4 regions of the Rhizobium sp. ERR 942 genome follow, and region 2 is predicted to be linked to each of the others. Evidence: predicted binding sites of a transcription regulator. Region 2 holds the regulator's gene; each other region holds the start of a gene.

Region 1 (7,638 bases), on a different contig from region 2:
TCAGGTAATTAGGCCCGAAGACCGGCGTTTCGCCGGTATAGGCGCGGGCGGCGACGTCGGAAGGCTCTTCGCGGGCAAGCGCGGCGATGGCGCGCACGGCGGCCATCTTCATCTCTTCGTTGATCGTCTTGGCACCGCAATCGAGCGCGCCGCGGAAGATATAGGGGAAGCAGAGGACGTTGTTGACCTGGTTCGGGAAGTCCGAGCGGCCGGTGCAGATCATCGCGTCCGGGCGGGCGGCACGGGCGAGATCCGGCATGATTTCCGGCGTCGGGTTGGCGAGCGCCATGATCAGCGGCTTTTCGGCCATCTGCGCCAGCAACTCGGGTTTCAGCACGCCGGCGGCGGAGAGGCCGAGGAAGACGTCGGCACCCGGAATGGATTCGGCGAGCACGCGCTTGTCGCTATCTTGAGCGTAGACGGATTTCCACTCGTCCATCAGGACGTTGCGATCCTTGTAGACCAGACCCTCAATATCGTGGACCCAGATGTTTTCGCGCCTGGCGCCAAGGATGACGAGCAGGTTGAGGCAGGCCAGCGCCGCCGCACCGGCGCCGGAGGCAACGATCTTGACGTCTTCGATCTTTTTGCCGGCCAATTCCAGCCCGTTGAGGATGGCGGCGGCGACGATGATAGCGGTGCCATGCTGATCGTCATGGAAGACGGGAATTTCCATTTTCTCGCGCAGGCGGCGCTCGACGTCGAAGCATTCCGGTGCCTTAATGTCTTCGAGATTGATGCCGCCGAAGGTCGGCTCGAGCGCCGAGACGGTATTGACCATCTCATCGACCGTCGGTGCTGCGATTTCGATGTCGAAGACGTCGATGCCGGCGAATTTCTTGAAGAGAACGGCCTTGCCTTCCATAACAGGCTTCGAAGCGAGCGGACCGATATTGCCGAGCCCGAGCACGGCGGAACCGTTGGAAATCACCGCTACGAGATTGGCGCGGGACGTATAGTCCGCTGCCGTTTCCGGGTTGTCGCGGATGGCGATGCAGGGGGCAGCGACGCCGGGGGAATAGGCAAGTGCCAGATCGCGCTGATTGCCCAGCGGCTTGGTCGCTTGAATTTCGAGCTTGCCGGGACGGGGATAACGATGGAAATAAAGCGCCTGCTCGTCGAAATTTCCGCTCGCCATGTTCTTGGCTGCTTTCGAAGTGTCGTTCGTATCCAACTTGCGTCTCCATTCCTGCCTGCGCTTTGAGTCTTCTGCATACATCAATCGCTTCGCCTTCACAGTATGGAATTGAGGTCACAAGGCGTTTTTGTCGTGGCAAAACTGAATTGCCTTTTCCGCAATGATCGCAGATCGCGCGATGTCCTTTCCGCAAGTCGAAGGCTGCGATCGCGTCATCTTGGAAAGAATGGCGTGAAAGTGCACAGATGGGCGGCTCATCCAAGCGAGGCGGCGCGGGCCATGTTTCGCCTTGGTATCGCCAGCTTTACAAGCAATCGTCCTGACCTCGCAGTTGCCGCGAAACTTGGTTGAACGCCGCCGCTGGGCCGCCAAGCACAGGGTTTGTCATCTTCCTGAAACACGAGTCTGGTTTTGGAATAGCCAACGTAGGATAGGGCACGGACATAAAGTTCGTGAATGAAAACATGGACCCCCGGCATTTCCGAACGCTATTCATTTCTGACGTGCATCTCGGCTCGAAGGCCGCCAAGGCGGATTACCTGCTCGATTTTCTCCGTTATCACGAGGCCGATACCATCTTCCTGGTTGGCGACATCGTTGATGGCTGGAGACTGAAGCGAAACTGGTACTGGCCCCAGGATTGCAACGACGTCGTACAGAAGCTCCTGCGCAAGGCGCGCAAGGGCACGCGCATCGTTTATATCCCCGGCAATCACGACGAATTCCTGCGTGACTTCCCTGGAATGCACTTCGGCGGTATCGAGGTGGCGCAGCGCGCTATGCATGAAACGGCCGATGGGAAGAAATATCTCATCCTGCACGGCGACGAATTCGATGTTGTCGTCCGCAATGCCCGCCTGCTCGCCTATCTCGGCGATTGGGCCTATGACATGGCCATCTTGATCAATATCGGGCTTGCGGCGGTGCGCCGACGCCTGAACATGCCCTATTGGTCTTTTTCGGCCTGGGCGAAGCTGCAGGTGAAGCACGCCGTCAATTTCATCGGCGAGTTTCAGCGTGTCGTGGCCGAAGAGGCCAAGCGCAATGATGCCGATGGCGTCATCTGCGGTCATATCCACCATGCCGTGATCGAGGATCTCGATGGGATCCGTTACATCAACACGGGCGACTGGGTGGAAAGCTGCACCGCGATTGCGGAACACGAGGACGGCACGTTCGAGCTGATCACGTGGCAGAATATTCTCGAAACGCAGCCAGTCGGCTCGCAGGTCGGAGAAATACCGCAGGCCCTCGGCGCACAGGCGGCCTGATTTCTGGATCTTCACAGGCTTGATAATGGCTTGTTATAATTATTGATCGCTGCAAGACAGCCCTGGCTTCGGATTTTTCCGAAACGTTACGGTTTTGGCCATTTCTCGCCATAGTCGTATTCTCGATAGCATGATAGGGACAAGTACGTTCCCCTTCAGGTCTGTCATGATTCCCGCGATCAAGTCCTTCCAGGGCGAGGGTGCGCCTCCATATTTCCGCTTGCGCGCCGCCTTGTCCTATTGCGCTCCGTTGTTCGTCAACGGCATAGCCGTACCCTTCTTTCCCGTCTGGTTGGCGGGGCTGAATTTCAATGATCACGAGATTGGCCTGGTGATCGCCATTCCCATGGTCGTGCGCGTCCTCGTGACACCCATCATCGCGGTACTCGCCGATCACATGAGAGAGCGGGCCGATGTATTGTTGTGGTCGGGTGCCTTGTCGCTGCTGACGGCAATCGCGCTTTACTGGACCAGCGACTTCTGGCCGGTGCTTCTGGTCTACGGCATTCAGGGCGCTACTTATGCGCCTTATGTACCGGTGGTCGAATCGATTGCCATGTCGGGCGTGCGCCGCTGGGGTTTCGACTACGGTTCCATGCGGGTCTGGGGATCGATCACCTTTATCCTGTCGACCCTTCTCGGCGGCCAGCTGATCGGCATGTGGGGCGGCACGACAGTATTGCCCGTGATGGTGGCGGGGTTCATTCTGACGACGATGATGGGCTTTTTCGCGCCACGTATCGGGCCGACGCGCCGGCGCAACCAACCGATCAATCTGCAATCGCCGACCGGAAATCTGCGCTCGCCGCAATTGCTTATAACCATGATGGGCGTATCGATACAGCAATCGAGCCATGCGATGCTCTATACATTTGCGTCGATCTACTGGCATAAGCTCGGCTTTTCCGGCGCCGAGATAGCCGTGCTGTGGAGCATTGGCGTCACGGCCGAGGTGATGGTGTTTTTCCTGTCGAGAAAACTGAGCAGGAGGTTCAGCGCCTGGACGCTCATCTTCTTCGGTTCGACCATGTGCATTCTGCGCTGGGTCCTGTTTCCGAGCAATTTCGGCTTCATCGGCTATTTTGTGCTGCAATGTTTTCATTCATGCACCTATGCCTGCGTCCATACCGGCGTTCAGCGTCGTATCGTGGCGTCCGTCCATGAGACGCAGGAATCATCGGCTCAGGGCGCCTATTATTTCTACAATGGCATGTTCCTGGGATTGATGACGCTTGCATCCGGCTATCTCTACGCCTGGCTCGACCTGACGAGTTACTATGTCATGGCCGGCATCGCCGCCTTTGGGCTCGCCATGGTCGTTTTTGCCTATGGGCTGCAGGCGAGAAAGCCGGCAATCGGCGGAGGCGCTCACGGCGTATCCTGACGCGGTGCAACAAATTCATTTGGATATCAAAAAGCCGTGACATATGTTGGCGCCGGCGCGAGATGGAAATTCCATGCATAGTCGGTGTATTAAGCACTGACCATGCGGACTCACCGAGTCGGCGTATGTTGTGCCAGATTTGAAAGACGCATGAGTTTGAAAGCAGCCGAGCAAAGGTCCGATGCACCGAAGATCGATGATGCGCCCGAGGGCGCAGGCCATCGCTATCGGCTGCAAGGCAATTGGCGCAGCGCCAATGTGCACGGCGTGCTGCGCCAGATCGAGCTGCTGTCGAAGCGCAGCTCCGGCGGTGAGGTTGTGATCGATCTTTCCGGTCTTTCGGATGTGGATACGGCGGGTGCGCTGCTGATCCGCCGGCTGAAGGAAAGCCAGGAAGCACACAAGGCCCACGTCACGATCGAAGGCTCAAATCCTCATATTGACGAGTTGTTAACGACATTCGATACGCATCCCGACGATGAGGCGGCAGCGGCAAAGCCGAGGAAATCATGGGCGGAGCGTGTCTTCGCGCCTATTGGCGAAAGTGTCTACGATATCTGGGGCAACCTCATCGCCGCCATGTATATCCTGGGTTCAGCCGTACGCGGCGGTCAGCTCAAGTTCGGCCGCGGTAGCGGGGTTTCGCCTGCCTCGATCATCAACCAGATCGATCACATGGCGGTACGCGCGGTTCCCATCATCCTGCTGATGTCGTCGCTGATCGGCGCGATCATCGCCCAACAGGGCGCTTTCCAGCTGCGTTATTTCGGTGCGGAAATCTTCGTGGTCGATCTGGTGGGCATCCTGCAATTGCGTGAAATCGGCGTGCTTTTGACCGCGATCATGATTGCGGGTCGGTCCGGCAGCGCGATTACCGCTGAAATTGGTTCCATGAAGATGCGCGAGGAAGTGGACGCGCTGAAGGTCATGGGCCTCAATCCCGTCGGCGTACTCATCTTTCCCCGGCTGGTGGCGCTGACGGTTGCCTTGCCGCTGCTAACGGTCATTGCCAATTTTGCCGCGCTTTTTGGTGCTGCCTTGGTGTCCTGGGCATATTCCGGCATTACCTTTGCAACCTTCATCTCGCGACTGCATGAGGCCGTCAGCCTTTCGACGGTCATTTCGGGCATGATCAAGGCACCGTTCATGGCGCTCGTTATCGGCATCGTCGCGGCGGTCGAGGGATTGAAGGTGGGGGGCAGTGCCGAGTCTCTCGGTCAGCACGTGACGTCATCGGTGGTGAAGTCGATCTTCGTCGTTATCCTCATGGACGGGCTCTTCGCCATGTTCTACGCAGCAATCGATTTCTGAGGGACGATAACGATGAGCGCGCTTCACTCGGAAATCCCGTTGGAAAAGGATGAGCAGGGCAGGGACATCGTGCTGTCGGCACGGGATGTCACCGTTGGCTTCGGATCGAAAATCGTCCTCGACAAACTGAACCTCAACATCTATCGCGGCGAGATTCTCGGTTTCGTCGGCGCTTCCGGGGCGGGTAAGTCCGTGCTGTTGCGTACGGTGCTGCGGCTATTGCCGCGCCGCTCGGGCAAGATTGAGATTCTCGGCGAAGATTACGACAAGCTCGACGAGCAGGACCGCAACCGCCTCGACATGCGGCTCGGCGTTCTCTTCCAGCAAGGCGCGCTGTTTTCCTCACTGACGGTCAAGGAAAACATCCAGGTGCCGATGCGGGAATATCTGGACCTGCCCAAGGAGATGATGGACGAGTTGGCGCTGATGAAGATCCGCATGGTGGGTCTGGCCGCTGATGCCGCCGACAAATATCCTTCCGAACTTTCCGGCGGCATGATCAAGCGCGCGGCGCTTGCCAGAGCCCTGGCGCTCGACCCCGATCTCGTTTTCCTCGATGAGCCGACATCGGGTCTCGATCCGATTGGTGCGTCGGAATTCGATGAACTGATCGCCAAGCTGCGCGACACGCTCGGCCTGACCGTTTATATGGTGACTCACGACCTCGACAGCCTATTTTCCGTCTGTGACCGTATTGCTGTCCTCGGACAGAAGCGGGTATTGGTGGAAGGTACGGTTGAGGACATGCTCGCCTGTGATGATCCCTGGGTGCAATCCTACTTCAGGGGCAAACGCGCACGTTCGATCGTGCCGCGCGAGGACATCAAGGGGCACAACGACGACAAAGGCGCAAGCGCCCACAGCCGCGAGAAGTGACTGGAGACTATGGAAACCAAAGCCAATTATACGATCGTTGGGTTCTTCACGCTGCTCGTCATCGCGGCTGCCTTCGGTTTCGTCTACTGGATGGCCGAGTATGGCCGCGGCGGCCCGATGGTCGAGCTCGTCGTGCGCATTCCCGGCTCGGCAAACGGCTTGAGCGTCGGCTCGCCAGTTCGCTTCAACGGCATTCAGGTTGGTTCGGTGCAGGGTCTGTCGATCGATGCCGACGATCCGAACTATTCGCTTGCCTTCACGCAGGTGCGTGCCGATGCGCCCGTCTATACCTCGACCAAGGCCATTCTTGAGATCCAGGGTTTGACGGGAGCGGCCTACATCGAGCTTTCCGGCGGACGCAATGGCGACGAGAATATTTTGAAGCGTTCGATCGATACGGGTAAGCGGGCGGTGTTGCTTGCGGATCAATCGAGCGTCACCAATCTCTTGACGACGGCCGATAAGATCCTGAACCGCGCCAATGATACGATTGGCGACATTCAGGGCTTCGTCTCGGATTCGCGTGGGCCGTTGACGGATACCGTGCGCAATGCGCAGAAATTCTCGAAGGCCATCGCCGACAATTCCGACAATATTGACAAGTTCCTGGCGAGCGTCGGGCAGCTTTCCGATACCTTCAAGACGGTTTCGGTCCGCGTGGATTCGACATTGGATGCGATCGAGAAGCTAGTGCGTGCAGTCGATGCCCAGAAGGTCAACGACGTCATCTCCAATGCCGACAAGATCACGGCCAATGTTGCCGACGCGACGACCGACTTGAAGGCGACGATTGCGAGCTTCAAGCAGACGGCCGACACCTATACGACGTTCGGTCAGAATGCACAAAAGACGCTGGACCGGGTCGATGCGATCGTCGCACAGATCGATCCGGCCAAGATCAAGGGATCGGTTGACGATATTGCCGACGTGACGAAACAGGCGCGCACGGCGGTCGCATCGATCCGCGACGTCGCCAATTCCGTTGCCGCGCATCAGCAGGATATCGACCAGACAATCGCCAATGCCCGCGACATCTCCACCAAACTCAACGCGGCGTCCGGCAAGGTCGACGGTATCCTGACCAAAGTCAATTCCCTGCTCGGCGACGACAGTACGAAATCGCTGTTCGCAGAAGCCAAGGACACGCTCGAATCCTTCAAGAAGATGGCGGACAATCTCAATTCCCGCATCGGCCCGATCGCCGACAATCTGCAGAAATTTTCGAGCGGCGGCTTGCGCGATGCCCAGACCCTCATCAACGACATGCGGGGCACGGTTGACAACCTGAATAGTACAATCACTAATTTCGACCGCAATCCGCAGCGACTGATTTTCGGTGGGGATACGGTCAAGACTTATGACGGCCGCGCGCGGCATTGATGAAGAGCGATATCTGGTCTCCAGGGGATAAGCGAAATATGGTCGGTTGCGTGTCGAGTGAGCGTCATCAGGTGTGGAAAGCTGTGATCGCGTTGCCGTTGCTTGCAGCTTTGCTGGGGGGCTGTGGAACCTCCTCCAACAACGATACCTATGATCTTTCCGCGTCGGCGAAGGCGAATGGACCTTCGGTCAAAAGCCGCCAGATCCTCATCCCGCCGCCAACCGCGCTGCAGGCGCTGGACAGCAATCAGATCGTCATTCGCGTCTCGCCCTCGGAA
Region 2 (7,638 bases):
TTATCATCCTGGTCTCGACCGTGGTCCGCACAGGCTATACCGCCTTTGTCCAGACTTCGATCACCCTGCCGATCGAATTCAGCGAGAAGGTAATCGACCCGACGGGTAAGCGCATGAACGATCCAAAGGTGCTGATCGCTGCCAATTACCCCGTACTGGTGCGCGATGCGTTGGTGAAAGCGCTTGGCATCGATCCGGCCAATCGCACGCTTGTACGCGAGGCCATGGCGATGATGTCGGACAGCGCCAGGATCGTGTTGCGCGACAGAGTCGTTGCCAACTCCTCTCTCATAGGGACGACACAGAACGTCACATTCCTGGCCAGCGCCAACATCGATTCCGCCAACAAGGGGCAGATCGATCTGACCGTCAGCGAGAAGGATCGCAAGATTTCCGACCGCCAGGTCGCATGGATGAAGCAACTCAGCCAAAGCGGCGCGCTTCATAAGGCCTTCAACAGCGGTCTCTTTCTGTCGGGCAATTCGAGCCGCCCCGAAGCGGCCGGGCTTGGTGTCGCGCTGATCGGCTCGCTCTACCTGATGCTGACCGTTCTCGTACTTGCCTTGCCGGTCGGCGTTGCTGCCTCGATCTATCTGGAAGAGTTCGCACCGAAGAACCGGCTGACGGATCTGATCGAGGTCAACATCAACAATCTCGCTGCCGTCCCCTCGATCGTTTATGGCCTGTTGGGTCTCTCGGTCTTCATCAACATGATGGGGCTGCCGCGCTCGGCATCGCTGGTCGGCGGCCTTGTACTGAGCCTGATGACGCTGCCGATGATCATCATCGCCACGCGCTCCGCCTTGCGTGCTGTGCCGCCGTCGATCCGTAGCGCCGCGCTCGGTCTTGGCGCATCGCGCATGCAGATGGTCTTCCATCATGTTTTGCCGCTCGCGATGCCTGGCATTCTGACGGGCACGATCCTAGGGCTTGCCCATGCGCTCGGAGAGACCGCGCCACTGCTTCTGATCGGCATGGTCGCCTTCGTTGCCAATTATCCGACATCGCCGCTCGATCCCTCGACGGCGCTGCCGGTGCAGATCTATATGTGGGCGAGCGAAGCCGAGCGGGCCTTCGTCGAAAGGACGTCCGGCGCCATCATCGTGCTCCTCTTCTTCCTCGTCGCGATGAACATCGGCGCCATCCTGCTGCGCCGCCGCTTCGAGCGGCGCTGGTAAGGGAGGGTGCACGAAATGAACATGATGACGGAAGCTGCCAGCGAAAGAGCCTTGGCCAAGAAGATGACGACGATCCCTTACAAGATGATCGGCCAGGACGTTTCTGTGTTCTACGGCGACAAGCGGGCGCTCTTCGACGTCAATCTGAAGATCCGCGCCAATACGGTCACGGCTCTGATCGGCCCTTCCGGCTGCGGCAAGTCCACCTTTCTGCGCTGCCTCAACCGCATGAACGATACGATCGAGACCTGCCGCGTCACCGGCAAGATCACGCTCGACGATCAGGATGTCTACGACGACAGCATCGATGTCGTGGAATTGCGCGCCCGCGTCGGCATGGTCTTCCAGAAGCCCAACCCGTTTCCGAAGTCGATCTACGAGAACGTCGCCTACGGCCCGCGCATCCATGGCCTGCATCGCTCAAAGGCCGATCTCGAGCATATCGTCGAAACCAGTCTGCAGAAGGCCGGTCTATGGGGTGAGGTGAAGGATCGGCTCCATGATGCCGGCACGAGCCTGTCGGGCGGCCAGCAGCAGCGCCTCTGCATCGCGCGCGCCGTTGCTGTCAGCCCGGAGGTGATCCTGATGGATGAGCCGTGCTCGGCGCTCGATCCGATCGCAACCGCCAAGGTCGAGGATCTCATCCACGAGCTTCGGGAGAATTTTACCATCGTCATCGTGACGCATTCCATGCAGCAGGCCGCCCGTGTCTCGCAGCGTACCGCAATGTTCCATCTCGGCCACCTGGTCGAGGAGAACGACACCGATAAGATGTTCACCAATCCCGACGATTTCCGCACGCAGGATTACATCATGGGCCGTTTTGGTTGATGATGGCAGGCGCGCGGCTCCTTTCACACAGTTCACTTGAGGATAGAAAAATGGTCTCCACTCACATTCTCTCAGCCTATGACGAAGACCTGAAGTTTCTGACGCGTCGCATTGCCGAAATGGGCGGCCTGGCCGAGCAGATGGTTAGCGACAGCGTACGCGCTCTCGTCAACAGCGACGCGGCCCTGGCCCAGAAGGTCATCTCCGACGACGTCGTTCTCGACCATGCCGAGCGCGAAGTTGGTGACAAGGCGATCGTCACCATCGCTCGTCGTCAGCCGATGGCAGCGGACCTGCGCGAAATCATGGGCTCGATCCGCATCGCCTCCGATCTGGAGCGCGTCGGTGATCTCGGCAAGAATACCGCAAAGCGCGTCATCGCCGTTCAGGGCACGGGCGTGCCGCGTCGTCTCGCTCGTGGCATCGAACACCTCTCCGAACTGGCACTGAGCCAGCTCAAGGAAGTTCTTGATGTTTACGCGACCCGCTCGCCCGATAAGGCCGTGTCGATCCGCGAACGCGACGAGGAAATCGACGCCATGTACACCTCGCTCTTCCGCGAGATGCTGACCTACATGATGGAAGATCCGCGCAACATCACCACCTGCACGCATCTTCTCTTCTGCGCCAAGAACATCGAGCGCATCGGCGACCATGCCACCAACATCGCCGAGACGATCTATTACATGGCGACCGGTGCTCAGCCGGAAGGCGAGCGCCCGAAGGACGATACCGCCAACACCGTCGGCGCAGTGACGGAATAATCTGGAAGCGAAGAAAGGAGACCATAGGCGCATGGTTCCGAGAGTTGCTGTTGTAGAAGACGAGGAAGCGCTTAGCGTTCTGCTGCGCTACAATCTTGAGGCCGAAGGCTTCGAGGTCGACACGATCCTCAGAGGTGATGAGGCCGAGCTGCGTCTCCAGGAGCGCATCCCCGATCTCCTGATCCTCGACTGGATGCTCCCCGGCGTGTCCGGCATCGAGCTCTGCCGCCGGCTGCGTATGCGGCCGGAGACGGAGCGCTTGCCGATCATCATGCTGACGGCTCGCGGCGAGGAAAGCGAGCGCGTGCGCGGACTTTCGACCGGCGCGGACGATTACGTCGTCAAGCCGTTCTCGACGCCGGAGCTGATGGCCCGCGTCAAGGCGATGCTGCGGCGTGCCCGCCCGGAGGTTCTCTCCACGGTGCTGCGTTGCGGCGATATCGAGCTGGACCGCGAAACCCATCGCGTCCATCGCAAGAGCCGCGAAGTCCGGCTGGGGCCGACAGAATTCCGCCTGCTGGAGTTCCTGATGTCCTCGCCAGGGCGCGTCTTCTCGCGTTCGCAGCTGCTCGACGGCGTGTGGGGTCACGATATTTACGTCGACGAACGCACGGTCGACGTCCATGTCGGCCGCCTGCGCAAGGCGCTCAATTTCTCCAATATGCAGGATGTCATCCGCACCGTTCGCGGCGCGGGCTATTCCATGGAAGCCTGAGCGGCTCGCCGCTCGGGTGTTACTAGAGCGTTTCCGATTTATCTGAATCGGAGGGATTCCGTTTTTGGGTGTTTTGTGATTCAAGATGCTGGCTGGAATGGAGGCCAGCATCGAATGACTCGACCCCTTTCCGATGATCTTCGCAAGCGTGTTGTTGATGCGATCGAGGCCGGTGAGAGTTGCCGGTCGGTGGCGGCGCGGTTCGGTATTGCGGTGTCTTCGGCGGTGAAATGGTCGCAGCGGTATCGTTCGAGCGGCTCTGTCGCGCCCGGGAAGATGGGCGGTCACCGCAAGCGTGTTCTGGAGCCGTACCGGGCGTTTATCGTGGAGCGGATCAGCCAAACGCCGCATCTGTCACTGCATGGGTTGAAGGAAGAGCTGGCCGCACGAGGGGTGAAGGTATCCCACGACACCGTGTGGCAATTCCTGCGACGCGAGGGGCTACGGTTCAAAAAAAACACTATTCGCCCTTGAGCAGGCGCGTGCCGACATTGCGCGGCGGCGACAGCGCTGGCGGTCCTGGCAAACTGGTCTCGATCCAAAGCGGCTGGTCTTCATCGATGAAACCTGGATCAAGACCAACATGGCGCCGCTTCGAGGCTGGGGGCCGAGGGGCAAGCGTCTGCGCAGCTTCGCCCCGCACGGCCACTGGCGCACCTTGACCTTCCTCGGCGCGTTGCGCTGCGATCGGCTTGCCGCACCCTGTGTCTTTGACGGGCCGATCAACGGCCAGTGCTTTCGAGCCTATGTCGAGCAGCAACTCCTACCCGTGCTCCAACCTGGCGATATCGTCGTGATGGACAACCTCGGCTCTCATAAATCAGTCGCCATCCGGCAGATGATCCGTGATGCTGGTGCGCGGCTCTGGTATCTGCCGCCCTATTCTCCTGACCTTAATCCGATCGAACAAGCCTTCGCCAAAATCAAGCACTGGATGCGCTTGGCTCAGAAGCGAACCATCGATGACACCTGGCGCTACATCGGACACCTCGTCACAACCATCGAGCCTAGCGAATGCAGCAACTACTTCGCCAACGCCGGATACGCTTCCGTCAAAACCTGAAAAGCTCTAAATAGCGGCGGAAATAGAAAAACGGGCCTCGAGGGGCCCGTTTCTCTTTGTCTTGCGGTAACTTTCAGCCGTTGTTGCGACGGCGGTCATGCACCGGCTGGTAGGCCATGCGCTGATGATAGGTGCAGTAGGGCGACGAATCCGGGCTGTCATTGCCGCAGAAGTGGAAGTCGTCCTTCAGCGGGTCCCCGACCGGCCATTTGCAGGTGCGTTCCGTCAGCTCCGTCAGGCCGAGGCGGCGGGAGATCGGAACGACGACGTTCGATGCCGGGCGATACTGAATTTCATTGACGGAATCGATCTCGATCTCTTCCTTCAACATGGTTGCACCCTGCTGGCGGGCGACCACAGTGCGGGTAGCGACGCGCGAGCCATAGGTCGTTGCGCGAGGAGCCGCGGCACTGCGCTTTGGCGTGCGCGCCGCGGTTGCCGTGCCGCCTGCCTTCGCTCGGCCAGGAAGGTTCAGGCGGTGCACCTTGCCGATAACGGCATTACGGCTCACGCCACCGAGCTGCGCAGCGATCTGGCTGGCGCTCAACCCTTCGGACCATAGCTTTTTCAGCTTCTCGACGCGTTCGTCTGTCCAATTCATGCCCTGTCTCCGCTGTCGCGTTTCCGATGGCAGAATCCCTCACCATTGCCTCGCATGGGAACGAGGCGCGAAACGCTCTAAAATTGTGGTGACTAGTTCCGCCGCATGCAGTCTAGCAATTGCTTTTTAACCTAGTGTGAGGCTGACTCCGTGACAAGAGTCGCGAGAATCTTGAGGAATCGATTTCGAGGTTTTCCCCAACTTGCTGCCTAGGCGTGGCATTTCTGCAATAGGCGCCGCCGAACCTATCTCTTTTGCCCGCAAGCGCTATCTCGCACCTGCTAAAACGCCAGTTTTGTTGACATCGCGATGCAAAACATCAATAGTGCCCGGGCCGCCGCAAGGCGGCATTTTTGATTTTTTCGGACCCGTTTCATCAAATCGAAGCGATCGGTCCTTAAAGTTGTGATCAGGAGATATGGCCATGGCCGAGACCACGCCGCTTTATGACACCTATATGCGCGCTCCGTTACGGTTCGAGCGAGGCGAGGGCGTCTGGCTGGTCACCGAAAATGGCGAGCGTTACCTCGATTTCGCGGCCGGCGTCGCGGTCAACTCGCTCGGTCACGCCCATCCTCATCTCGTCGCCGAGCTGAAGGCACAGGCCGACAAGGTCTGGCACCTGTCGAACCTCTACGAGGTGCCCGGTCAGGAGAAGCTGTCGAAGCGGCTGACGGAAGCGACCTTCGCCGACAAGGTATTCTTCACCAATTCGGGCGCCGAGGCGCTGGAATGCGCCATCAAGACGGCGCGGCGCTATCAATTCGCCAAGGGGCATCCCGAAAAGTTCCACATCATCACCTTCGAGGGCGCCTTCCACGGCCGCACCATCGCGACCATCGCCGCCGGCGGCCAGGAGAAATATATCGAGGGCTTCGGGCCTAAGGCACCGGGTTTTGACCAAGTGCAGTTCGGTGATCTCGATGCCGTGCGTGCCGCCATCACGGATGCGACAGCCGGGATCCTGATCGAGCCGGTCCAGGGCGAGGGCGGCATCCGTCCGGCCACCAACGAATTCCTGCGCGGGCTGCGTGAGATCTGCGACGAACACGGCCTGCTGCTGATCCTCGACGAAGTACAGTGTGGCGTCGGTCGCACTGGCAAGCTTTTCGCCTATGAATGGGCCGGCATCAAGCCTGATATCATGGCTGTCGCCAAGGGCATCGGCGGTGGCTTCCCGCTCGGTGCATGCCTTGCGACGGCGGAAGCCGCCTCAGGCATGAAGGCGGGCACCCACGGCTCGACCTATGGCGGCAATCCGCTTGCCATGGCGGTCGGAAATGCCGTTCTCGATATCGTGCTTGCCGAAGGCTTCCTGCAGCATGTGCGCGATGTCTCGCTGGTCTTCCGCCAGGGGCTCGCTTCGCTCAAGGATCGTTTTCCTGACATCATCGAGGACGTTCGCGGCGAAGGTCTGATGCTCGGCATCAAGGCGGCCATTCCGCAGGCAGAGCTACTGCAGGCTATCCGTGCCGAGCATCTGCTCGGCGTGCCGGCCGGCGATAACGTCATCCGCCTTCTGCCGCCGCTGGTCGTCACCGCCGAAGAAGCACGCGAAGGTCTTGCCCGCCTGGAGCGTGCCGCCGAGCGTGCGCGCGCTGCCCGCACCAAGAAATCGGCTTGAGTTCAACGCCCGCTGACGGGGCGTTCCTGCCCACGCGGGCGTTATTGTTTTTTCTGGAGCACAGGTAAGGACATGGCTTCTCCGAAACACTTTCTCGACCTCTCTGCCGTTCCGGCGGCCGATCTGCGCAACATCATCGATGACGCGATCGTGCGAAAGAGCGCGCAGAAGGCCGGCACTGCCGACAAGCCGCTCGCCGGCAAGATGCTGGCGATGATCTTCGAGAAGCCGTCCACCCGAACCCGCGTTTCCTTCGATGTCGGCATGCGACAGCTGGGCGGCGAGACGCTGTTCCTCTCCGGCACCGAAATGCAGCTTGGCCGCGCCGAAACGATCGGCGATACGGCCAAGGTGCTGTCGCGCTATGTCGATGCCATCATGATCCGCACGACCGATCATTCGCGCCTGCTGGAGCTGGCGGAACATGCGACGGTTCCCGTCATCAATGCGCTGACCGACGATACGCATCCTTGCCAGATCATGGCCGACATCATGACCTTCGAAGAGCATCGCGGCCCGATCAAGGGCAAGACGCTCGCCTGGACGGGCGACGGCAACAACGTGCTGCATTCGCTGATCGAAGGGGCCGCGCGCTTCGGCTATCGCATGAATATGGCGGTACCCCTTGGCTCCGAGCCGAAGGATCACTATCTGAACTGGGCCCGCAACGAGGGCGCCGAAATCATGCTCTCGCATGATGCAGACCGTGCGGTCGCCGGCGCCGATTGCGTGGTAACCGATACCTGGGTTTCCATGAATCAGGAGCACCGGGCACGCGGTCACAACGTCTTCCAGCCCTATCAGGTCAACAAGGCTTTGATGGCACAGGCCGGCAAAGACGCTTTGTTCATGCATTGCCTGC
Region 3 (7,638 bases), on a different contig from region 2:
TTCATGTTCAATCCTGCAATGGGTACCTTGGCCTATATCCTGCGTCGCAACGGACTTGCCTGGGACCCCCTGCTGAACGGCAATCAGGCCATGGTGCTGGTCATCATCGCCGCCGCCTGGAAGCAGATTAGCTATAATTTCCTGTTCTTCGTTGCCGGACTGCAGGCAATCCCAAAATCGTTGCTGGAAGCCGCATCCATCGACGGCGCCCGCGGCAACCGGCGCTTCTGGACGATCGTCTTTCCCCTGCTTGCGCCGACGACCTTCTTTCTCCTGGTGGTCAACACGGTCTACGCCTTCTTCGACACCTTCGGCATCATCCATGCCGTCACCGGCGGCGGGCCGGCGAAGGCGACGGAGACCCTCGTCTACAAGGTCTACAATGACGGCTTCGTCAATCTCAACCTCGGCTCTTCCGCGGCTCAGTCCGTCATCCTCATGGTGATTGTCATAGCGCTGACGGCATTCCAATTCCGCTTCGTCGAGAAGCGTGTGCATTATGCGTGAGGATTACCGATGATCGAAAAGCGTCCCGTCGCCAATCTCATCGGCCATCTGATGCTGGTCATCGGCATTATCATCGTCGCCTTCCCGATCTATTACACCTTCGTTGCCTCGACGATGACGTCGGCCGAGATTTTGCGGCCGCCGATCTTCCTGCTGCCCGGCGGCCATTTCGTCGAGAACTATGGCGAGGCGCTGAACGGCGGTGTCGAGCGCGTGGTCGGCGTCAGCCTTGAACGGATGCTCTGGAACACGTTTGTTGTCGCTGTCATCATCGCCGCCGGCAAGATCGCGATCTCCTTTCTCTCGGCCTTCGCCATTGTCTTCTTCCGCTTTCCGCTGCGGATGGTGTTCTTCTGGATGATCTTCGTCACGTTGATGCTGCCGGTGGAAGTACGCATCCTGCCGACCTACAAGGTCATCGTGGATCTCGGCATGATCGACACTTATGCCGGCCTGACCCTGCCGCTGATGGCATCAGCGACCGCGACGTTCCTGTTTCGGCAGTTCTTCTTGACGGTGCCGGGTGAACTCCTTGAAGCCGCCCGCATCGACAATGCCGGCCCATTCCGCTTCATGCGCGATATCCTGTTGCCACTATCGAAAACCAATATCGCCGCCCTGTTCGTGATCCTCTTCATCTATGGCTGGACGCAATATTTGTGGCCACTATTGGTCACGAATGACGCGAAGATGTCGACGATCATCATCGGGCTCCGGAAGATGGTGGATTTCGCCGACGCGGCGACACCGTGGAATTTTGTGATGGTAACGGCGATCTTGGCGATCATTCCGCCCATCCTCGTCGTGGTGCTGATGCAGCGCTGGTTCGTCAAAGGTCTGGTGGAGACGGAGAAATAATGGCCGGGATCACTCTCAAGGACGTCCGCAAAAGTTACGGCGGCAACGTCGACGCGATCAAGGGCGTGTCGCTCGATATCGCCGATGGCGAACTTATCGTCCTGGTCGGGCCTTCCGGCTGCGGCAAGTCCACGCTCCTGCGCATGATCGCAGGCCTTGAAGCCATCACCTCAGGCGAAATCAACATAGGCAGTCGTATCGTCAATCGTCTGGAACCCTCGGAGCGCGACATCGCGATGGTCTTTCAGAACTATGCGCTTTATCCGCACATGACGGTGCGACAGAATTTGGCATATGGCCTGAAGAACAGGAATGTCCCAGCAGCCGAAATAGACCAGCGCATCCAATCAGCGGCACGATCGCTTGAAATCGAACCCCTCCTTGAGCGCAGACCACGTCAACTCTCCGGCGGTCAGCGGCAACGCGTAGCGATGGGTCGTGCCATCGTGCGCGAGCCGGCGGCGTTTCTGTTCGACGAGCCGCTTTCCAATCTCGATGCCAAGCTGCGGGTGCAAATGCGTGTCGAGATCAAACGGCTGCAACGATCTCTCGCGACCACGAGCGTCTATGTCACCCATGACCAGATGGAGGCCATGACGCTGGCCGATCGCCTGGTCGTCTTGAATGGCGGACGGATCGAGCAGGTCGGCACACCCATCGAGCTCTATGAACGACCGGCCACGACCTTCGTTGCGACCTTCATAGGCTCGCCTTCGATGAATCTTCTGAAACCTACCGAAAACAGCACAATTGTGCTTTCGCCTGACAGCCGCCTTGGCGCCGCTGACATGACGGTCGGCGTCCGGCCCGAGGATCTTCACCTGGCCGGCGGTGCGAGCGATGCGGCTTTCAGCGCGAAAGTGCGTATCCAGGCGGTGGAGCTCGTCGGGGCGGAGAGCTATGTCTACGGCACCCTGGCGGACGGCCAAACCGTCGTCTTTCGAGTTTCGGGGCGGTCCCGGCTCGCAATGGACACAGAATGCCTGGTTACCGCTTCCGCCGAGAGCCTGCATTTCTTCGACGGTCACGGGAACCGACTAGACCGCGCATAAGCAGTTCAAATCTTGTGATGAGGCTGTCAGAGAGCGCCGTTTTGCGGATGTCTCGGCTTTCCATGTCGGGCCTCCTCATTTATGACGGATTTATGACAACGCCTGTTTGGAGTGCGGAAAGTGAACTGGTTTCGTAGACTGATGCCGAGAGAAGACCGGTTTTTTGATCTTTTCTCTCGACATTCGCGCACGATCGTCAGCGCGGCGGAAGCTCTGAACGAATTGCTGGCCGGCAAAGACACGGAGCAGCACTGCCAGCGCATTGTTGAGCTCGAGAACGAGGCCGATGACATCACGCGCGAAGTTCTGCTTGCCACTCGGCGCAGTTTCATCACGCCCTTTGACCGTGGCGACATCAAGGATCTCATCATGTCAATGGACGATGCGATCGACATGATGCACAAGACGGTCAAGACGATCCGGCTATTCGAACAGGACAGCTTTGATCCCGGTATGCAGGAAATGGGCAAGGCGATCGTCGAGGCCGCAAAACTGGTAGCCGAGGCAATCCCTCTCCTTGATCGCATGAGTGCCAACTCTTCTCGCCTCAGCGCGCTCACCGAAGAGGTCGTAAAGGTCGAAGGTCGCTCCGATGAGCTACATGATCAAGGTCTAAAAGATCTCTTTCGCCGATATAGCGGCACCAATCCAATGGCATACATCATCGGCAGCGAGATCTTTGGTGAATTGGAGAAGGTCGTCGACCGTTTCGAAGATGTCGCCAATGAAATCAACGGCATCGTAATCGAGAACGTCTGATGGAGGCCACTCTCGCTTTCCCATTGCTGGTGGGCCTCATCGCGGTGGCATTGTTCTTCGATTTTTTGAATGGGCTGCACGACGCAGCCAACTCAATTGCCACCATCGTCTCGACCCGGGTCCTGCGACCGCAATACGCCGTGTTATGGGCCGCATTCTTCAATTTCATCGCTTTCCTGTTCTTCGGGCTCCACGTCGCCGAAACCCTCGGCACCGGCATTATCGATCCCAACATAGTCACGCCACAGGTCATCTTCGCCGCCCTGATGGGGGCGATCATATGGAATATCGTGACTTGGGTACTGGGCATCCCATCAAGCTCGTCGCATGCTCTGGTCGGTGGCCTCGTAGGTGCCGGCGTGGCGAAGATTGGCATGGATGCCATTGTTTGGTCCGGCCTGCTTAAGACGGCCGGTGCCATCGTCATGTCGCCACTGCTTGGCTTCGTGCTCGCGCTCTTCCTCGTGCTATGCGTGACATGGATATTCGTTCGCCAGACGCCTTTCGCCGTCGACAGCACCTTCCGCGTCCTGCAATTCGTCTCCGCTTCTCTCTACTCCCTCGGCCATGGCGGAAACGACGCCCAGAAGACCATGGGCATCATCGCCGTACTGCTCTACTCCCAAGGTCATACCGGAGCGGAGTTCCACGTGCCCCTGTGGGTGGTGTTATCCTGTCAGTCCGCGATGGCGCTCGGAACACTGTTTGGCGGTTGGCGGATCGTGCACACGATGGGCTCGAAGATCACGAGGCTCAATCCAATGCAGGGCTTTTGCGCTGAGACCGGTGGCGCCTTGACCTTGTTCGCCGCGACATGGCTTGGCATCCCGGTCTCGACGACCCATACGATCACGGGCGCAATCGTCGGTGTCGGCGCCGCGCGGCGGATCTCGGCGGTTCGATGGGGATTGGCGAGCAATATCGTCGTCGCATGGATAATAACCCTGCCCGCGGCGGCGGCCATCTCGGCAATAGCCTACTGGATCACGAACTGGGTGGGATAAAGCCGCCAAGCCCTATTGCGCAACCGCGAGATTCAGTCCCCTTCCCCGCCGGTATCGTCCTTGTGCTTGCTTTTCTTGGAAGACGGCTTCTCTCCCTTTTTCATGACCGGTGGGATGGCCGGCCTTTCGATCGCACCGGTCGCGCCCTCGGTTTCCTCATATTTCGCTGGTCGCGAGCGAGGGGGATCCGTCATCTCTTCATGTTTCCGCTTCTTCATGACAGCCCTTTCCAGGTGGTCATCCGCCGGACGGAACTATTGCGCGTTGAGATGGTTCCCAAGCATCGTCTGGATGATCGAAAGGCTTGCATTTTGGATCTCGAATAATGTCGTTTTTCCGACGATATTGCTGCCCCACCTCGACGAATAATTGTGCTTAAGAAGATCTGAACCATCTACCTTCGGTCGTTCGATTGTTAACCAGCCCGCGGCGGAAGCGCTGACACTGAGCCAGGGATGGCGTGTCGCTGGTGTCATCCCATTCGCTGGTATTCCAGATCGCCTCAAAGGAGTAGCATGCCAATCGACGCGGTCACGTTCGCGGCGTTCACTTGACGGATCGCCGCTTTATCCATCGTCAGCGGCTAAAGAAGGATTGAACGACGTCCACAAGACGTTTCATGTCGGTGGGCTTCCCGAGATTGAGTGCCTTGGCCAAAACATCATGCCGGGCAAGTTCCGCCGCATCGCTTGCACTGGCGAGGACGAACGGGACATCCCATGATTTTAAAAGGAAAGCGACCGGAGTAACGTTCTCGCTGCCGAGAGTGACGTCCAGAACAGCGGCATCCGGACGTTGGCTCCTCAGCAGGTCGAGGGCTTGCCCGACCGAGCTCGCCGGGCCCAGGACCTCGAATCCGCTACTGGTCAACACGCTTTCCAGCTCCAGGGCGATAAGGAACTCGTCTTCAACCACAAGAACGATCCTGCCAAGAGCCTTGTCATTTTCAGGTTCGCTCATGAACGTTTCCAAGGGAGCTTGATGATGGCAGTCAAACCTTTTGGATTGAAGTTAAGTTCCACCGTTCCACCAAGATGTCGGCAAGTGCCTTCGATCAGCTCGGTACCGTAGCCTCTTCTCGTCGGCGGCATGATCGCGGGGCCGCCCGTTTCGCGCCACCGGCATACGAAATAAGAGCGGCTCTCCGGCACTTCCTCCAGTGACCATTCGACATGCAAGGCACCGCTTGGGGCGGATAGCGCGCCGTACTTCAACGCATTCGTTGCCAGCTCATGGAACATCATGCTGACTGGCACGATCTCCGAGCCCCGAATCTGCACTCTTGGCCCCTGGCAATGGAGACGATCCATTCCAGGCTCGCTGACCGATTGCCTCAGCAGGGTTTCAAAATCGGTCGTTTCATTGATGGCCGCGATCTCCTGGGCATGAAGAGTGACCTCGAGGCGTCCCAGGAAACGATCACGGTAGTCAACGGCCGTCAGATCTTCCGCATTCATCTGCATCGCTAGCGATCGCACGACCGCGAAAAGGTTCTTCATCCGATGGCGTGTTTCCGAAATGATGAAATCCCTTTCGGCGTCGTGCCGCTGCCTTTCCGTCACATCGTCGAAGAGGACAAGGATGTTGGTGCTATTGTCATCCGGGTGCACAAGGCGGCGCGCATCGAGGAGGAACGTACGCCGGCCGATAGTTGGAAAATCATGCGCGACTTCGTACCCAATGACAGCGGCTGCTTTTGGGATGACCGCGGCGATCAGCTGTCGGAGCTCGGTAACATCCCACTGACCGTTGCCGAGATCAAAGAAACTCTCCCCCAGAATATCGTCCCGCTCGACCTCGAACGTTTTCAAGAATGCATTGTTTGCGGTCGCGACGCACAAGTTCTGATCAAGAACGACAATCGGCTGCGTCATCGTATCGACCACTCCCTGCGCCTGGACATGTCCGGTTCGCAAAAGGCGGTATAGATCTTCCAGCATCATTCCCCTTGCTCCAGCAGATGCACCCGACATATGTCACAGGTTTCCTAGTAAAAGTAATGGCCGCCCGAGCCTTGGCAAGACCGGCAACGAAGGCGATGCCGTCGAGGTAATTCGATCGCCTCCCCGCCTTCCTCGCTGCGCGATCCTCAATGAAGAGACATTTCGTTAGAATGCGGTGAAGCCGAAGAGGTGCACACCTTTCTAACCAGGCCCTGAAAAGCTATCAGCACATGCTAAATCCGAACAGACGACGTTCATTGCGAAGAATATTCATCCGGTTCTCAAGTGTCCCAGCGATCCTGTTTCTTTGCCAACGCTATGTCCGCAATTCAGTTCCCCGATGCTTGTCGACCTACCGGTTTGGGAACCAGTAGGCGCTCCGCACTTAGCGGCCGGCCTCGAATGATGGAAACATGACAAGCGCTGCGGCGCGCCGAGGGGGCTGGGAGGGAGAACATTAAATCTTCGAATGGCTGGTATCGACCATCGTGCCGACGTGGGGCGTCACTGGCGGGGGCGCGACGACGCACCCAAAAGCGACCGCTGTAATCCGCACCTTCATGAGCATTGGCATGCCCGCCGGTGGCGGAGGCGGAACAGGCCGGCAAGAACGGCTTGCCGACATAAGAGAGCTGTGGCCCGATCCGGGTGCCTGCCAATGGGAACAAGCACGTCTTGGCGCGAGAAAGCGCCTGCGTTGACATTAGCCAATCAGGTTATCGATGCGGATCGGAAGTTTGCGGATACGCTTGCCGGTAGCGTGGTAGACCGCACTGGTGATCGCGGCCGCCGTTCCGACGTTGCCGAGTTCGCCAAGCCCCTTGACGCCTGCCGGGTTGACGTCCGGATCGGTCTCCGACACAAGGATGACTTTTACGTCCTGGATGTCTGCATTCACCGGCACGAGATAGTCCTGCAGATCCCGATTGACGACGCGGGCATCGCGCCGGTCGAATTCGGTCGCTTCGTGAAGGGCCGACGAAATTCCCCAGATCATCCCGCCCATGAGCTGGCTGCGCGCCGTCCGGGTATTCATGATCCGGCCAGCTCCAAAGGCGCCGACGATCCGAGGGACGCGGATTTCCCGGGTTCTTCGATGAACCCGGACCTCGACGAATTCAGCACCGAAGGCATATTTTACCTTCTTGCCTTGATCACCGCTCACCATTTCCAGTTTGCCCTTGTATAGGTTGGAAACGGCTTCCTCGGAAGCAGTGTCAGGACGAAATTCGCTATATTGCTCGATGACGCCGGCTCCCAACTGCTTGAAAGCGTCTTTGAGGCCCTGCGAGCTCTCGCCGATGACGAGCTTACCCTCTCTGAGCATGATCGAGTTCGGATCGCGGCCGGCGAGTGGCCCGTCATTTGATGTCACCGCCGCGCGGGCGAGCTTTTCGCGGATTTCCCCACAGGCTTTGATGATCGCTGAAGAGACGCTGGCCGTCGTATTCGAGCCGCCGGCAACGGGCGCCGGCGGAAGCCGCGTATCGCCCATCTCGACCTCGACGGCGCTTA
Region 4 (7,638 bases), on a different contig from region 2:
CCTTGTGAATAGCAAAGGGTGTGAATAGCAAAAGGGCGGCCGTTGCCGGCCGCCCAATTATAGGAATGCGGATCAGCCGCCGATGGCAGCCTTACGAACGTCGATGACGGCGTTGTAGAAGTCCGGAGTAACCTTGACGTAGCCCTTGAAGTCGCCGCCTTCGATGGCGTTGAAGCACTTGGCGTCAGCCGTCGGGAGCTTCATGAAGAAGTCCGTCAGCTTCGTCTGCCATTCGGTGCCGAGAGCGTTGCGAACGACGAGCGGGCCGTTCGGGATCAGCGGCGAACGCCAGACTTCGACGAGCTTGTTCGGATCTACGGCGCCCTTGTCGACTTCCTTGCGGAAGGTACCGGAGGTGAAGCCGTCCTTGAAATCGCCAACACCCGAGGAGTCGTCGACAGCAACATCGACCTTGCCGTCGTAAGCGGCGAGCAGGTTGTTCTCATGGCCGCCATTAAACTGGGTCGAGCCGAAGAACTTGTCGTTCGGCACGCCGGTGGTCTTCGGAATCTGCGTCAGCGGAACAAGGTAGCCCGAGGTGGAGTCCGGGTCGGCGTAGCCGAGCTTCTTACCCTTGGCGTCCATGATCGTCTTGATGCCGGAAGACTTGAGGGCGAGGCCGATCGAGTAGTAGCCGGTTGAACCGTCGGTCTGCTGCGTCGTCAGGATCGGGGTAACGGCCTTCGGGTCCTTGATGGCGACGGCTGCGTAGCCGGACGCGCCGAGTTCGGCGAAGTCGAGCGTGCCGCCGAGCAGGCCCTGGATAACGCCGTTATAGTCGGCGGCCGGGAACAGCGAAACCTTCTCGAAACCGAATTCCTTCTTCAGGTGGTCGGAAAGGCAGGCGTAATTGCGCAGGCGATCGGCTTCGTTTTCGCCGCCGAGAATGCCGATGCGCAATTCCTTGAGGTCTGCTGCGTTGGCAGCAGCGCCGACTGCGAGCGCAACAAGCGCCGTAGCGGCAAAGAGTGCTTTCTTCAACATGGGTTCGTCTCCTGATTAACCGGTGTCCCCGGATGTCTTCGGTCTGATAGAAGAAATGCGCCCTTGACGCGGGCCTTCGATCCCGGCCGTCCCTCTCAGAGACCGGCCAGTGCCAGCGGTTGCGGGCCGGCAGATTCAGTCGCCGCGGCTTGCACGGCTGGATCGGCAATGTTGATCGATGTCGACGTCATGGTCTCGTCGATGCCGGCGCCGTCCTTGTCGGTGCCGTAGATTTCCTTGACGGCGGCTGCCGTCAGATCGGCCGGCTTGCCGTCGAAGACGACTTTGCCGGCCGCCATGCCGACGATGCGTTCGCAGTAGTTGCGCGCCGTATCCAGCGTATGCAGATTGGTGATGACGGTGATGCCTTCGCGCTCATTGATATCGCGCAGCGCATCCATGACGATCTTGGCGTTCAGCGGATCGAGCGAGGCGATCGGCTCGTCGGCCAGCATCATCTTCGGCTGCTGCATCAGGGCACGGGCGATGGCAACGCGTTGCTGCTGGCCGCCGGAAAGCGTGCCGGCCATCTGCAGTGCCGTCTGCTCGATGCCGAGGCGCTCCAGCGCCGCAATCGCCTCGATGCGCTCCTCGCGGGTGAAGACCGAAAGGAGACTCAGCATCGTCGAACGATGGTTGAGGCGGCCGAGCATGACGTTGGTGAGCACGTCGAGGCGCGGCACCAGATTGAACTGCTGGAAGATCATGGCGCAATCGCGCTGCCAGCTGCGCAGTGCACGACCGGTCAGCTTGGAGACTTCGGTGCCGGAGAAATGAATGGAGCCGGAACTCGGATCGGCCAGACGGTTGATCATGCGCAGCAGCGTCGACTTGCCGGCGCCGGAACGGCCGATGACGCCGACCATCTGTCCCTGCGGTATGTCCAAAGTCACGGAATCGACGGCGAGCTTGTTACCAAACCGGCGTGAGACATTCCTGAGTTCGAACATAGTGCTTCCCTTTCGCGGCTCCCGGGCTGCAGAAATTTCAGCGGTACCGGTGCTAAGAACGGGCGCGTGCCCCTGTCTCGAAAGGAGTTTCGAGGGGGCTGGCGCCAACCACAAGGCAACCGATTAGTCCCGCTTCATGAAGCTCCAATGTCAGTTTTGTGTAACTGCTGTTACAATTCCCGGCGATTTTGCAAGATTAGCCGGCTGAGAGCTTTCCTTTAAGTTTAGCCGTCAAACATGCCGGTCGGCAGACCGTCTATGCTGAAGCTGTTCTTCTCGCGCCGGTATTCCTCAATGCCGTCGGGACCCTTGGCTTTCGCCCATTGGTCCAGGCTCGGCCGTTCGCCTTCATAGGTGAAAAGCGGCACGCCGAAACCGCAGGACGTTTGTACGAGATCGAAGTCCAGCCACACAATCTGCCGTGCGCCGAGCGGCTCCTGATCCGCATAATGATCGTGTAGCAGTTCCCGATATTCGGGTGTCGATCGATGGATGATCCGCCCGCGGCCATAGAGGCGGAGGATCATCGGCGGCCCTTCGACGGCGCAGAACATGACGGTCAGCCGTCCGTCCGCCTTCATATGCGCTGATGTTTCGTTGCCGCTGCCGGTGCGGTCGAGATAGATGACGGTGTTCGGAGAGATGATGCGCAGGCACAGTGTCTCGCGGGGCGAAACATTGACACGGGAATCCGATGTTGCGGATGCCGTGAAGAAGATGTGTTGCCGCGCGATGAAATCGCGCAGCCGATCGTCGATGCTGGAAAACTGCTTTGCCATGAAAACTCCTCTCGATCCCGCATTGAAAGGACCGGCTAAGCTGGATCGCTTGTCAGCGCCTTGCAAGTCCGATGAGGGTGGAAACCGTTCTCAGGCTTCGTAGCGATCCAGAAATTCCTCCGCCGAAAGGGCGCGGAAATCCGCAAGCGCTGTGCGTAGGCGATCGTGATCCCAATCCCACCATGAAAGCTTGTCCATTCGCGCGCCGACCTCGGACGTGAAACGCTCGCGGATCAGCTTGGCCGGCACACCGCCGACGATGGTGTAGGGCGCAACGTCCTTGGAAACGACGGCGCCGGCTCCGATGACGGCACCATTGCCGACTGTCACGCCGGGCAGCACGGTCGCGCCATGCCCGATCCAGACGTCATGGCCGATCACAACCCGGTTGTCGCGCCGCCAGGTGAAGAACTCCGTCTCCATATCGGCATCCGGCCAGTAGTCGGCGGCGCGATAGGTGAAGTGGTGCAGCGTCGCGCGCCATGTCGGATGGTTGGTGGCATTGATGCGCACGGCGGCGGCGATGTTGACGAACTTGCCGATCGTCGCGCACCAGACCGCACCATCCTGCATGATGTAGGAATAGTCGCCCATCTCGACTTCATCGATGCGGCAGCGGTCGGAGACTTCGGTATAGCGGCCGAGCGTCGAATTGTTGACGCTGGCCGACGGGCTGATGAAGGGCGTCTCGCCCAATTTGCGGCTCATGCGGCGGCCTTCCGCGGCGAGAACTGCGAGACGTCGAGAATGCGGCTGCCGACGGCTTCGCGCACTTCCTCGTCATGGAAGATGCCGAGCAGCGCGACGCCGGCTTCCTTCTTCTGCTCGATCATGTCGACGACGACGGCCCGGTTACGGGCGTCGAGCGACGCGGTGGGCTCGTCGAGCAGCAGGATGGCGTGATCGGTGATGAAGCCGCGGGCGATGTTGACGCGTTGCTGCTCGCCGCCGGAAAAGGTGGCGGGCGGCAGCTGCCAGAGTTCCCTGGGCAGGTTCAGCCGTGCAAGCAGTTCTGCTGCCCTGTCGCGGGCATCGGTCACGCTCACACCGCGGGCGAGCAGCGGCTCGGCGACGACATCGATAGCGGCAACGCGCGGCACCGTGCGCAGGAACTGGCTGACATACCCCATGGTCTGGCGGCGGACGTCGAGCACGGTACGCGGATCGGCTGTCGCAAGATCGACGATCCTGCCCTTGTGCGTGACAAGGATCTGGCCGCTGTCGACGGCATAATTGCCATAGATCATTTTCAAGAGCGAGCTCTTGCCGATACCCGACGGGCCGCCGAGCACGACGCATTCGCCCGAAGCGACGGAAAAGGAGACATCGGCGACAACAGGCAGGCGAATGCCGTCGCGCAGATGCATGGTGAAGCTTTTGAAGACTTCGGAAACGACGAGTGGGGTTGCCATGTTTCTTCCTCAGACCTGCAGGATCGAAGAGACCAGCAGTTGCGTATAGGGTTCGCGCGGATCATCGAGCACGCGGTCGGTGAGACCGTGCTCGATCACCTGGCCGTCCTTCATCACCATCATGCGATGCGACAGGAGACGGGCGACCGCGAGATCGTGGGTTACGATGATGGCGGAGAGGCCGAGATCGTTGACGAGGCCGCGCACCAGATCGAGCAGGCGGGCCTGCACCGAGACGTCAAGACCGCCGGTCGGCTCGTCCATGAAGACGAGGCGCGGGCCGGTCACAAGGTTGCGGGCGATCTGCAGGCGCTGGCGCATGCCGCCGGAGAAGGCGCGGGGCTGGTCGTCGATGCGGTCGGCGTCGATCTCGACCCGCTCGAGCCAGTCGATGGCGGTATTGCGGATGTTGCCATAGTGGCGGTTGCCGATCGCCATCAGCCGCTCGCCGACATTGGCGCCGGCGGACACCGTCATACGCAGGCCATCGGCCGGGTTCTGATGCACGAAGCCCCAGTCGGTGCGCATCAGGAAGCGGCGCTCGGCCTCGTTCATGCGGAAAAGATCGCGATAGGTCTCGTCGCGCATGTGGTATTCGACACTGCCCGTCGTCGGCAGCAGCCGGGTCGAGATGCAGTTGAGCAGCGTCGTCTTGCCGGAGCCGGATTCGCCGACGATAGCCAACACTTCGCCGGGCCAGAGTTCGAAGGACACATCGCGGCAACCGATGCGGCTGCCGTAGAATTTCGAGACGTCCTTGACCTTGAGAAGGGGTGAGTCACTCATTCGGCAGCCTCCTTGGATGCGAGCCCATTTGACGCCAGCATAGGCCCGGCATGGCCGTGGGCGCGGCGATCCTCGCAGAAATCGGTATCGGAGCAGACGAACATGCGGCCGCCCTTGTCGTCGAGGATCACCTCGTCAAGATAGACCTGCTCGGCGCCGCAAAGCGCGCAGGGCTTGTCGAAGCGCTGCACTTCGAAGGGGTGATCCTCGAAATCCAGGCTGACGACTTCGGTGTAGGGCGGCACGGCATAGATGCGTTTTTCGCGGCCGGCGCCGAAGAGCTGCAGCGCATCCGACAGATGCATTTTCGGATTGTCGAACTTCGGCGTCGGCGATGGGTCCATCACGTAGCGGCCGGCGACCTTGACCGGATAGGCGTAGGTCGTGGCTATGCGGCCGTTGCGGGCGATATCCTCATAGAGCTTCACATGCATGAGGCCATATTCCTCAAGCGCATGCATCTTGCGCGTCTCGGTCTCGCGAGGCTCCAGGAAGCGCAACGGCTCCGGGATCGGCACCTGATAGACGAGCACCTGGTTCGGCCCGAGTTTGGCTTCCGGAATGCGGTGGCGCGTCTGGATGATGGTCGCCTCGTCCGTGCGGGTGGTGACGGCGACATTGGCGACCTTCTGGAAGAAGGCGCGGATGGAGACGGCATTGGTCGTGTCGTCGGCACCCTGGTCGATGACCTTCAGCACGTCCTGCGGGCCGATGATCGCCGCCGTCAGCTGCACGCCGCCGGTGCCCCAGCCGTAAGGCATCGGCATTTCGCGGGAGGCGAAAGGTACCTGATAGCCGGGAATGGCGATCGCCTTCAGGATGGCACGGCGGATCATCCGCTTGGTCTGCTCATCGAGATAGGCGAAGTTGTAGGTGGCGAGTTCGGTCATTCGGCTGCCTCCGTCATGGGTTCCATGCCGCGATCGCGAGCGGCCTCGAAGTCGCGGCGCATGCGCCGCACCAGGTCGAGCTCGGCCTGGAAGTCGACATAATGCGGCAGCTTCAGATGTTCGACGAAGCCGGTCGCCTGCACATTGTCGGAGTGGGAAATGACGAATTCCTCGTCCTGAGCTGGCGCAACGATGTCTTCGCCGAGTTCCTCTGCCCGCAGCGCCCGGTCCACCAGCGACATCGCCATCGCCTTGCGCTCGCTTTGGCCAAAGACGAGGCCGTAGCCGCGGGTGAACTGCGGCGGTGCCTTGGCCGAACCTTTAAACTGGTTGACCATCTGGCATTCCGTTACCTGGATGCGGCCGAGCGAAACGGCAAAGCCGAGTTCCGGCACCTCAAATTCGACCTCTACTTCGCCGATGCGGATTTCGCCGGTGAAGGGGTGGGTGCGGCCATAGCCGCGCTGGGTCGAATAGCCGAGTGCCAGCAGGAAGCCTTCGTCGCCGCGGGCGAGCGCCTGCAGGCGAAGGTCCCGGGTCATCGGGAATTCCAACGGCTCGCGCGTCAGGTCGCCGATCTCATGATCGACAGGCATGGTGCCATCGTCTTCGATCAGTCCTTCCTGGCCGAGAATTTCCGAGACGCGCATCACGCGGCCGTCCTCGGCCGGCCGCTGCATCGGCTCATCCACCGGCTCATCTGTCAAAAGGCCGGGGTCGAGCAGGCGGTGCGTGTAGTCGAAGGTTGGGCCGAGAAGCTGACCGCCCGGCAAATCCTTGTAGGTCGCGGAAATGCGGCGCTCGATCTTCATCGCTGAAGTGTCAAGCGGCTGGGAATAACCGAAGCGCGGCAGCGTGGTGCGGTAGGCTCTGAGCAGGAAGATCGCTTCGATCATGTCGCCGCGCGCCTGGCGAACGGCAAGTGCGGCCAGCGTCCGGTCATAAAGCGAGGCTTCGGCCATGACGCGATCGACGGCGAGTGCCAGTTGCGCCACGATCTGGTCGATGCCGACGGCCGGCAGCGAACGGTCGCCGCGGCGACGGTCGGCCAGCAGCCGGTGAGCATTGGCGATGGCGGCTTCGCCGCCCTTAACGGCAACATACATATGTCACAACTCCGTCGCGGTGATCTTGGTGGTGCGCGGCAGGCAGATGAATTGCCGGCCCGCCGTCAGGATGAGATCGACGCCGCGCGGGAAGAGCGCGCGATTGTCGTTCCAGATACGCAGCAGCGCATCCGGCAGCCCGATCGGGGCGATCATGGTCACATCCTTGATGCCAGGGCCTGAAAGCGCCAGTTGTTTGCCGCCCACCAGGCTTTCGATTTCCAGAACGATCGTGGTCGACCGATCGGGATATTCCTGGGTGCCGATGCCGAACTGGCTGAAGGAGGAAAGCGCCATGCCGGCTTCGATGAAGGCGAACTGCGCCTCCAGCCGTTCTGAAATGACGGGCGCTCCGGTGTGGAAGGCCAGCCATTCCGCCAGGCTTGATCTTGCCAGGCTGTTGGAGAGCCAGACAGGCGTGTCGTGATCGCAAAGGGTGAGGCCGATGGCGCCTGCGGCAACACCGAGTGGAGCGGGCGGCGCGACGTCAGCCTCAACGGTCTGCAGGGTGCCTGGACGTGCCATGGCATCCATCGTCATCTTGAAGACGCTTTGCGCGTCGAAGACCGGATCGGTGAAACCGCCGGTCAGGGCCTCGTTGCCGAAGGTCGGAGTGCTGGAAAGGCTCATCAATCTTCTCCGCGAACCATGGTGAAGAAATCGACGCGGGTTGCCGCCGTCTCTTCGGCGCGCTTGCGGTCATATTCGGCGATACGCTCGGTAACCGGCTG

Evidence for each region. The regulator PhoB, encoded in region 2, activates phosphate uptake and scavenging genes when phosphate is short. The targets are predictions, from matches to a motif close to TGTCATNNANCTGTCAT.
Region 1: a site for PhoB is predicted at 1,521-1,537, ahead of FBZ97_RS05970 (UDP-2,3-diacylglucosamine diphosphatase). Genes of this name have one in related genera too.
Region 3: a site for PhoB is predicted at 2,499-2,515, ahead of FBZ97_RS29025 (DUF47 family protein). Genes of this name have one in related genera too.
Region 4: a site for PhoB is predicted at 2,071-2,087, ahead of phnC (phosphonate ABC transporter ATP-binding protein). Genes of this name have one in related genera too.

What each region holds. Positions count from the first base shown of each region.
Region 1 covers NZ_VIUA01000001.1:1,195,581-1,203,218, forward strand. The annotation lists gene FBZ97_RS05965 (NADP-dependent malic enzyme) at 1-1,174, opposite strand, end outside; gene FBZ97_RS05970 (UDP-2,3-diacylglucosamine diphosphatase) at 1,603-2,409, shown strand; gene FBZ97_RS05975 (MFS transporter) at 2,576-3,793, shown strand; gene FBZ97_RS05980 (ABC transporter permease) at 3,944-5,104, shown strand; gene FBZ97_RS05985 (ATP-binding cassette domain-containing protein) at 5,117-5,980, shown strand; gene FBZ97_RS05990 (MlaD family protein) at 5,990-7,360, shown strand; gene FBZ97_RS05995 (ABC-type transport auxiliary lipoprotein family protein) at 7,399-7,638, shown strand, end outside.
Region 2 covers NZ_VIUA01000006.1:220,940-228,577, forward strand. The annotation lists gene pstA (phosphate ABC transporter permease PstA) at 1-1,178, shown strand, start outside; gene pstB (phosphate ABC transporter ATP-binding protein PstB) at 1,194-2,009, shown strand; gene phoU (phosphate signaling complex protein PhoU) at 2,060-2,773, shown strand; gene phoB (phosphate regulon transcriptional regulator PhoB) at 2,805-3,488, shown strand; one part of gene FBZ97_RS24410 (IS630 family transposase) at 3,603-3,938, shown strand; one part of gene FBZ97_RS24410 (IS630 family transposase) at 3,940-4,551, shown strand; gene FBZ97_RS24415 (GcrA family cell cycle regulator) at 4,625-5,152, opposite strand; gene FBZ97_RS24425 (aspartate aminotransferase family protein) at 5,577-6,776, shown strand; gene argF (ornithine carbamoyltransferase) at 6,849-7,638, shown strand, end outside.
Region 3 covers NZ_VIUA01000009.1:19,082-26,719, forward strand. The annotation lists gene ugpA (sn-glycerol-3-phosphate ABC transporter permease UgpA) at 1-507, shown strand, start outside; gene ugpE (sn-glycerol-3-phosphate ABC transporter permease UgpE) at 517-1,365, shown strand; gene FBZ97_RS29020 (sn-glycerol-3-phosphate import ATP-binding protein UgpC) at 1,365-2,417, shown strand; gene FBZ97_RS29025 (DUF47 family protein) at 2,559-3,176, shown strand; gene FBZ97_RS29030 (inorganic phosphate transporter) at 3,176-4,180, shown strand; gene FBZ97_RS29035 (hypothetical protein) at 4,213-4,398, opposite strand; gene FBZ97_RS29040 (response regulator) at 4,757-5,140, opposite strand; gene FBZ97_RS29045 (PAS domain-containing protein) at 5,137-6,123, opposite strand; gene FBZ97_RS29050 (xanthine dehydrogenase family protein molybdopterin-binding subunit) at 6,827-7,638, opposite strand, start outside.
Region 4 covers NZ_VIUA01000010.1:44,054-51,691, forward strand. The annotation lists gene phnD (phosphonate ABC transporter substrate-binding protein) at 73-984, opposite strand; gene phnC (phosphonate ABC transporter ATP-binding protein) at 1,080-1,934, opposite strand; gene FBZ97_RS30300 (pyridoxamine 5'-phosphate oxidase family protein) at 2,159-2,713, opposite strand; gene FBZ97_RS30305 (DapH/DapD/GlmU-related protein) at 2,804-3,421, opposite strand; gene phnL (phosphonate C-P lyase system protein PhnL) at 3,418-4,125, opposite strand; gene phnK (phosphonate C-P lyase system protein PhnK) at 4,135-4,911, opposite strand; gene FBZ97_RS30320 (alpha-D-ribose 1-methylphosphonate 5-phosphate C-P-lyase PhnJ) at 4,908-5,801, opposite strand; gene FBZ97_RS30325 (carbon-phosphorus lyase complex subunit PhnI) at 5,798-6,907, opposite strand; gene phnH (phosphonate C-P lyase system protein PhnH) at 6,911-7,537, opposite strand; gene phnG (phosphonate C-P lyase system protein PhnG) at 7,537-7,638, opposite strand, start outside.